DNA from 3 places in the Marinobacter sp. C1S70 genome. Region 3 is predicted to be linked to each of the others. Evidence: predicted binding sites of a transcription regulator. Region 3 holds the regulator's gene; each other region holds the start of a gene.
The links. The regulator LexA, encoded in region 3, represses DNA repair genes until DNA is damaged. The targets are predictions, from matches to a motif close to CTGTNTNNNNANACAG.
Positions count from the first base shown of each region.

Region 1: the regulator LexA is predicted to act here: its motif matches at 938-953, upstream of recA (recombinase RecA).
Region 2: the regulator LexA is predicted to act here: its motif matches at 1,277-1,292, upstream of recN (DNA repair protein RecN).

Region 1 covers NZ_AXBW01000009.1:48,176-50,404, reverse strand. The annotation lists gene Q669_RS01445 (FAD-dependent oxidoreductase) at 1-348, shown strand, start outside; gene Q669_RS01440 (CinA family protein) at 386-886, shown strand; gene recA (recombinase RecA) at 1,044-2,087, shown strand; gene Q669_RS01430 (flavodoxin family protein) at 2,120-2,229, shown strand, end outside.
Region 2 covers NZ_AXBW01000012.1:1,413-3,641, forward strand. The annotation lists gene recN (DNA repair protein RecN) at 1-1,232, opposite strand, end outside; gene grpE (nucleotide exchange factor GrpE) at 1,493-2,101, shown strand; gene dnaK (molecular chaperone DnaK) at 2,195-2,229, shown strand, end outside.
Region 3 covers NZ_AXBW01000018.1:93,633-95,861, reverse strand. The annotation lists gene Q669_RS06255 (amidoligase family protein) at 1-736, opposite strand, end outside; gene lexA (transcriptional repressor LexA) at 903-1,514, shown strand; gene Q669_RS06245 (cell division inhibitor SulA) at 1,554-2,048, shown strand; gene Q669_RS06240 (hypothetical protein) at 2,056-2,229, opposite strand, start outside.

The DNA.
Region 1 (2,229 bases), on a different contig from region 3:
GCCGTAGACGAAGCCGGTTTTGTCAGGGTAGACGCCAGCCATCGCAGCACGTCTCACCACAATGTGTTTGTGGCCGGAGATGCCTGTAGCCGGGTTGACCAACGGCTGGACCGTTCCGGGGTACACGCGGTTCGTGCCGGGCCGATACTGGCCCGCAATCTTGCGGCTGCGATATCGGGTAAACCGTTGGTGCGTTTCTATCCGCGCAGGTTTTCGTTGTACCTGTTGGCGGCGGGAGACTGCACGGCGATTGGTAGTTATGGCCCCTTGACGTTTTCGGGCGCCTGGGTCTGGAAGTGGAAAGACCGCATTGATCGCGGATTTGTTGACAGTTTTCCCGGAGCCTGAGACTGGCGACGGGCATTATAGGAAACGGGAGAACCGTATGAATGTGACCGACGGGCAATTGGCCAAGGCTGGTGACGCGCTGGCGGCGGCGCTTGAGCGCAGGCGGATGACCATCGCTACCGCTGAAAGCTGCACCGGTGGCTGGGTGGCCAAGGTGCTGACTGACCGGGCGGGTTCGTCCGCCTATGTTATGGCGGGTCTGGTGACCTACAGTAACGCCGCGAAGCAGGCCATCCTTGGCGTACAGGCTGATACTCTGGAGCAGTGCGGGGCGGTCAGTGAACCGGTGGTGCGACAGATGGTGACAGGTGCCATACGTGCCACAGGCGTGGATATCGCTGTCGCTGTCAGCGGTGTTGCCGGGCCGGGTGGGGGTAGTGCAGACAAGCCGGTTGGTACGGTCTGGTTTGCCTGGGGCAGCCGGGCTGACAACACCGAAGCCCGGGTAGCGCATTTCGATGGCGATCGGGATCAGGTGCGCCGGCAGTCGGTTTTGTATGTATTAGAAGGAGTTACCGGATTTGTCGAAACCCTGTGAGGATTTTCACCTTTCCGGGGGTTGGTCTCCTTCTGGCCATATGTTTTAATACTGTTCAAATATACAGGAAAACACTGGATGGCTATTCAGGTTTTCTCCGGATTCTGCCGCATTGGCCAACAAGGTTGAGCGGCCCTGGTAACGAGGGTTTGCAAGAATGGAAGATAACCGCAAGAAAGCACTCGGCGCGGCGTTGAGCCAGATCGAACGCCAGTTCGGTAAAGGTGCTGTAATGAAGATGGGCGACCAGCCCCGTGAGGCGATTCCTGCCGTATCCACCGGCTCCCTTGGGCTGGATGTTGCTCTGGGCATTGGTGGTCTTCCTTACGGCCGGATCGTTGAGATTTACGGCCCGGAGAGCTCCGGTAAAACCACGCTGACTCTGCAGGTTATCGCGGAAGCGCAAAAACAGGGTAAAACCTGTGCCTTTGTGGATGCCGAGCACGCACTGGACCCGGTTTATGCGGAAAAGCTGGGTGTTAACGTTGATGAGCTGCTGGTTTCCCAGCCGGATACCGGTGAGCAGGCGCTGGAAATTGCCGACATGCTCGTGCGCTCGAACGCGGTGGACGTGATCATAGTCGATTCGGTTGCGGCACTGACCCCGAAAGCGGAAATCGAAGGCGAGATGGGCGACAGCCACGTGGGTCTTCAGGCTCGCCTGATGTCACAGGCACTGCGCAAGCTTACCGGTAATGTGAAGCACGCCAATTGCCTGATGGTGTTCATCAACCAGATCCGTATGAAGATTGGTGTTATGTTCGGTAGCCCCGAGACCACCACCGGTGGTAACGCCCTGAAATTCTATTCCTCTGTGCGTCTGGATATTCGCCGTATCGGTTCGGTGAAAGACGGCGACGAGGTGGTGGGCAACGAAACCCGCGTAAAAGTCGTCAAGAACAAGGTGTCGCCTCCGTTCCGGCAGGCGGAGTTCCAGATCATGTACGGCAAGGGCATCTACCACATGGCGGAAGTGCTCGATATGGGCGTGAAAGAAGGCTTTGTGGACAAGTCCGGTGCCTGGTACGCCTATAACGGCGACAAGATCGGCCAGGGCAAAGCAAACGCTTGTAAGTTCCTGGAAGAGAACCTGGATATCGCCAATGAAATCGAGGCCAAGGTGCGTGACAAGCTGATGCCCAAGCCGGTCAAGAAAGAAACGGCGGAGGCTCCTGCTGAAGCCAATGGCGAACTGCTGTAAATTTTAAAAAGAGAAAGAAAAGGAGGCGTGACATGAAGCGACTGCTGATTGTGGCCCATGCCCCGTCTCCGAATACCCTGGGATTACGGAGTGCCATTGAAAATGGCGCCCGTAATCCGGACATCGAAGCGGTAGAGGTGGT
Region 2 (2,229 bases), on a different contig from region 3:
TCTTCCATGCCGTGAGGGGCAGGTTCATCATCACTGTTCCGGCTCAGGTGGCTGACAAACTGCACCGATGGCATGCTCAATTGTGCCAACTCCCGGGCGATTCGCTGGTCGAGCTCGATGGCGGCATTCCGGCGTGTTTCTGTCAGCTTGGTGGCCAGGGCGTCAAACCGTGCCCGCAGGTTTTCCAGCTCGGCCTGAAGCTGTTCCAGGCTGCCTTCACCGCCATCCAGTTCGGCCAGCTCCTGGCTCAGGCGTTGATGCAACTCCGGCAACTCCTCCGGGGTGATCCGGTGTTTGCGCGCCATCTGATAAATGGCGCTGAGCCGTTCTTCCACTTCGTTCAGTCGGACCGGGTCGGCTTCGTAGTCGTCTACGAAGCGGCGCAGGTTGTCGCCGGCTTCTGAAATCTGAATCTGTGCTTCGTTCAGCATCTGGATGGTGTCGGTCAGTGCCGGGACATCAACCGGCAGTTGCTCCAGTTGGTGCAGTGCCTGGCGCACCAGGTCTGCGGCCGAAACCTCATCTTCAGTGCATAGCAGGGCGGCCTGGTGGCTGCTGTGAAGTACGGCGTCGGCCTGACTGAGCTGTGCCTGTTCGGCTTCCAGGGTTGTCTGTTCGTCCTCGCCCAGCGCCAACCTGTCCAGCTCTTCCACCTGATAGCGCAGCAGCTGTAAACGGGCCTCGGCCTCATCAGCATTGTGCTGGCGTTGCTGTAGTTTCTGACGCGTCTGGTGCCAGGCTTTCCATGCAGATCGGGTTTCGTCGGCCAGGCTTTCCGCGCCGGCGAACTCGTCCAGCAGCTTTCGGTGGGTTTCCTTGCGCAGCAGGGATTGATGCTGGTGCTGACTGTGGATATCCATCAGCAGGCCGCCCAGTTCTTTCAATTGTGACAGCGGGCAGGGCTGGCCATTAATGAATGCCTTGGAGCGGCCGTCCTTGCTGATGGTCCGGCGCAGGATGCAATCGTCCTTGTCGTCCAGCTCATGGCTGTCCAGCCAGGACCGGGCTTCGGGGATGCGGGATATATCGAAGCTGGCGGTAATGTCGGCACGCTTGGCGCCATGGCGAACAGCGCCGGCATCGGCCCGGCCTCCCATGGCCAGGCCAAGGGCATCAAGCACAATCGACTTGCCGGCGCCGGTTTCCCCTGTCAGGGCTGTCATACCGCGGTTGAACTGGAGTTCAACCCTTTCTGCAATGGCGTAGTTCGATACCGTGAGTTGTGTGAGCATGCCGCAACCTCCGCTCGTTCTTGAGCAAGTAATAACTCTGACCACTGTTCGTTCATACAGTTGCTGTGAATATATACAGTGTTTTTCCGGTTTGCAAACAGGAAATGATGAAAACATCAAAGATTGCGTGGGTGACGGTTGAAACCCGGGAAGCGGGCCCCATATCGGTTCGCAAAGCGATTCTTTCCTGCTTTCTGCACAAGCGGGAGTGGTTATTTCTGCAGGCCTCCGTGGCCGTGAAAACGTTATCAGGAGTTGTCATGAGTGCTGACGAAAAGCGCAACGAACAGGTAGAAGAACGCAACGAGGCAGCAGAAGCTGCGGCGGAAGGGCAGGCTGCAGGTAACCAGGATGCCGAGCAGTCACCGGAGCAGGGCTCCGAGCTGGATGTGCTGCAGCAGAAATTGCAGGAGTACCAGGAGCAGGCCTTGCGGGCACAGGCGGAGATGCAGAATGTCCGTCGCCGGGCCGAGATTGATGTGGAAAAAGCTCACAAGTTTGCGCTCGAGAAGTTTGTGAAAGAGCTGTTGCCGGTGGCTGACAGTCTGGAGAAGGCGGTCGAAAGCACCGAGGGTCACGAAAACGCAGGCGAGCTGGTTGCGTCCATTCGCGAAGGTGTGGAAATGACCCTGACGCTGTTCAAGAACAGCCTGAAGAAATTCAACGTTGAACAGCTCAACCCGGTGGGTGAGCCGTTCGATCCGCAGCAGCACGAAGCCATGTCCATGGTGCCGGCGCCGGATGCCGAGCCTAACAGCGTGGTTGCGGTTGTGCAGAAAGGTTATCTGCTTAATGGCCGGGTGGTTCGTCCGGCGATGGTCGTAGTGGCCAAGGCAGAAGATGCGCCAAAAATCGACGAGCAGGCTTGAAAAGTCGAGCAGAGCGCCAATATAGCGATTAAACAGCAAAGGCCGGGGTAGGCTTTCTCCGGAACAGCATTCAGAAAGATTTGGAGTGATTCGATGAGCAAGATTATTGGTATCGACCTGGGAACCAC
Region 3 (2,229 bases):
ACAGCGATTCGTTCAGATGAGCGAACAGTGGCAGAAGATCCAATGCCTTGTTCCGGGTAGGGTTGTAGTGCAGATAGTCCCTCATCAGTGTGTCCAGGTCAGGACGGTAATCGTCCGCCATCAGCTTGTCTGTGTAGCGGCTGCTCCAGGGCTCGATGTAGGTGGTGAACTTCCGGCTGATATCCAGCTGATGCCGGGACTTGAGCCAGTCATACAGCAGTGCGAACGCCTGCAGGTAACGTACCAGGGTCTCTGGTTCAAGATCGGGCAGTTCCGGGTTAAGTTGAAGCCCGAACGCAAAATAGATGGCCTCCCGGCTGCCTTCAGCACCCAGGTCTCGCAGTTCGTCTACCAGATTTTCGATCATGCCCAGAGCCGACATTGCGAGCGGTGGCCCCACAATCTCTAACGGCACAATCTTCTCGGCGGCAAAATCAATGACGTCCATGGCGTGGTTGCCGAGTTCCCGAATGGATTCCGGGAGCCGCTCGTCGGCAAGATCCAGGTCTTTGATAGGATCAGAGTCCAGCTCAATGGTGAATGCTCCGGCGTCCGTATCCAGTCGGGTGACATAACGGGATGTCAGCTCCGGCTCGCCCCCAAGCAATCGGGCGGCATGCTGGACCAGGGCCTCGTAGGTCAGGCCGGACAGTTCAATCTCAACCCCGACTTTTCGTTCCTGGCCGTCCCGGTTTGTCGTTTGTTCCGGCATCTTGCAGCGGTCGTGTGCGGTCATGGTTGTGTGTGGCTTCCCTGTGTCTGGTTTGCGTCACCATAACATACAGGCTGTTGGTCGCCCGTTACAGGAAGGAAACGAAACGTAGAGGGCTTTACACTGGATAAAACACTGTATATAGTCAGTTCACTGTATAAAAAAACAGGATCGAAATTCCGGAGCCCGACTGATGAAACTGACCGCAAGACAATCCCAGGTGCTGGACATTATCCGACGTTACGTGGATGAAACCGGCTACCCGCCCACCAGGGCTGAAATTGCCGCAGAGCTGGGATTCCGTTCCGCCAACGCGGCGGAAGAACATCTGAGGGCTCTGGCAAGGAAGGGCGCCATAGAGATGGTCCCGGGGGCCAGCCGGGGCATTCGCTTGCCGGAGGCCGAAGAGGATCTGGGCCTCCCTGTCATCGGGCAGGTTGCCGCCGGCAGCCCGATTCTGGCGCAGGAACATATTGAAGATCACTGCACGCTGCAGCCGGGCTTCTTCTCTCCTTCAGCAGATTACCTTTTGCGGGTACGGGGGATGAGCATGAAAGACATCGGGATTCTGGATGGTGACTTACTGGCGGTGCACAGTACCCAGGATGTCCATAACGGTCAGATTGTTGTCGCTCGTGTCGGAGAGGAGGTCACCGTCAAGCGTTTCCGCAGGGAAGGCAACAAGGTCTGGCTGATTGCAGAGAATGAGGAGTTTGCTCCGATTGAAGTCGATCTCGCGGAGCAGGAATTGTTTATTGAAGGTCTCGGCGTAGGCGTTATCCGCCGCTCCGATCTTCACTGAATACCGTATTCGGCAGCGCATGGCGCAGGTAGGTGAGTAATGGAACAGTTGAGCTTCACTCAGAACATGGCATTTCAGCCGGCAGCTGTTGTTGCGGCTGGCGCGGTTTCCTCTGGCCAAAGGGCACCGGCGGCCAGGGCAGCAGCGTCCGGTTCGGAGCGACGTTCAGCGTCTGGCTTCGGTGGCAATGTTACCGAGATTATTCTTCCGGAGGAGCAGGTGGAGAATTTCCAGTTGCTGCTGCCAATGCTCACACAACTCAACCAGGAGAAACGTTGGCTGGCGTGGATTGATCCTCCCCAGTCCCTGGTGGCCAAGTGGCAGAAAATGCACGGCATTGTGGCCAGTGAGATTCTTGTGTTGCGGTCAACGGCAGAATTCCCGGCACAAGAGTTGGCTGAGCGAGCGCTGGGCGCAGGCACCTGCCATGCCGTTGTGCTCTGGACTCACAAGCTGGGCCGTGCAGCGCTGGAAACCTTGCAAAAGGCATCTGCCAAGGGTAATAGCCACGGTGTGGTGTTGCGCCAGAGATAACGGGTGCTCAATGCAAGGTGTAGTGGGGCTGATTGTCGGCGAACTCGCCTTCGTCCTCTTCCCAGTCAATGTCGTGGCTGATGTTGCCAGCGGCCTCGATGCCAGCGGCAATCATCGCCTTGGCGACGTTCATGTCCCGGTCTTCCAGCATTTCTCTGGCCTCGTCAGAGAATGAGATGCG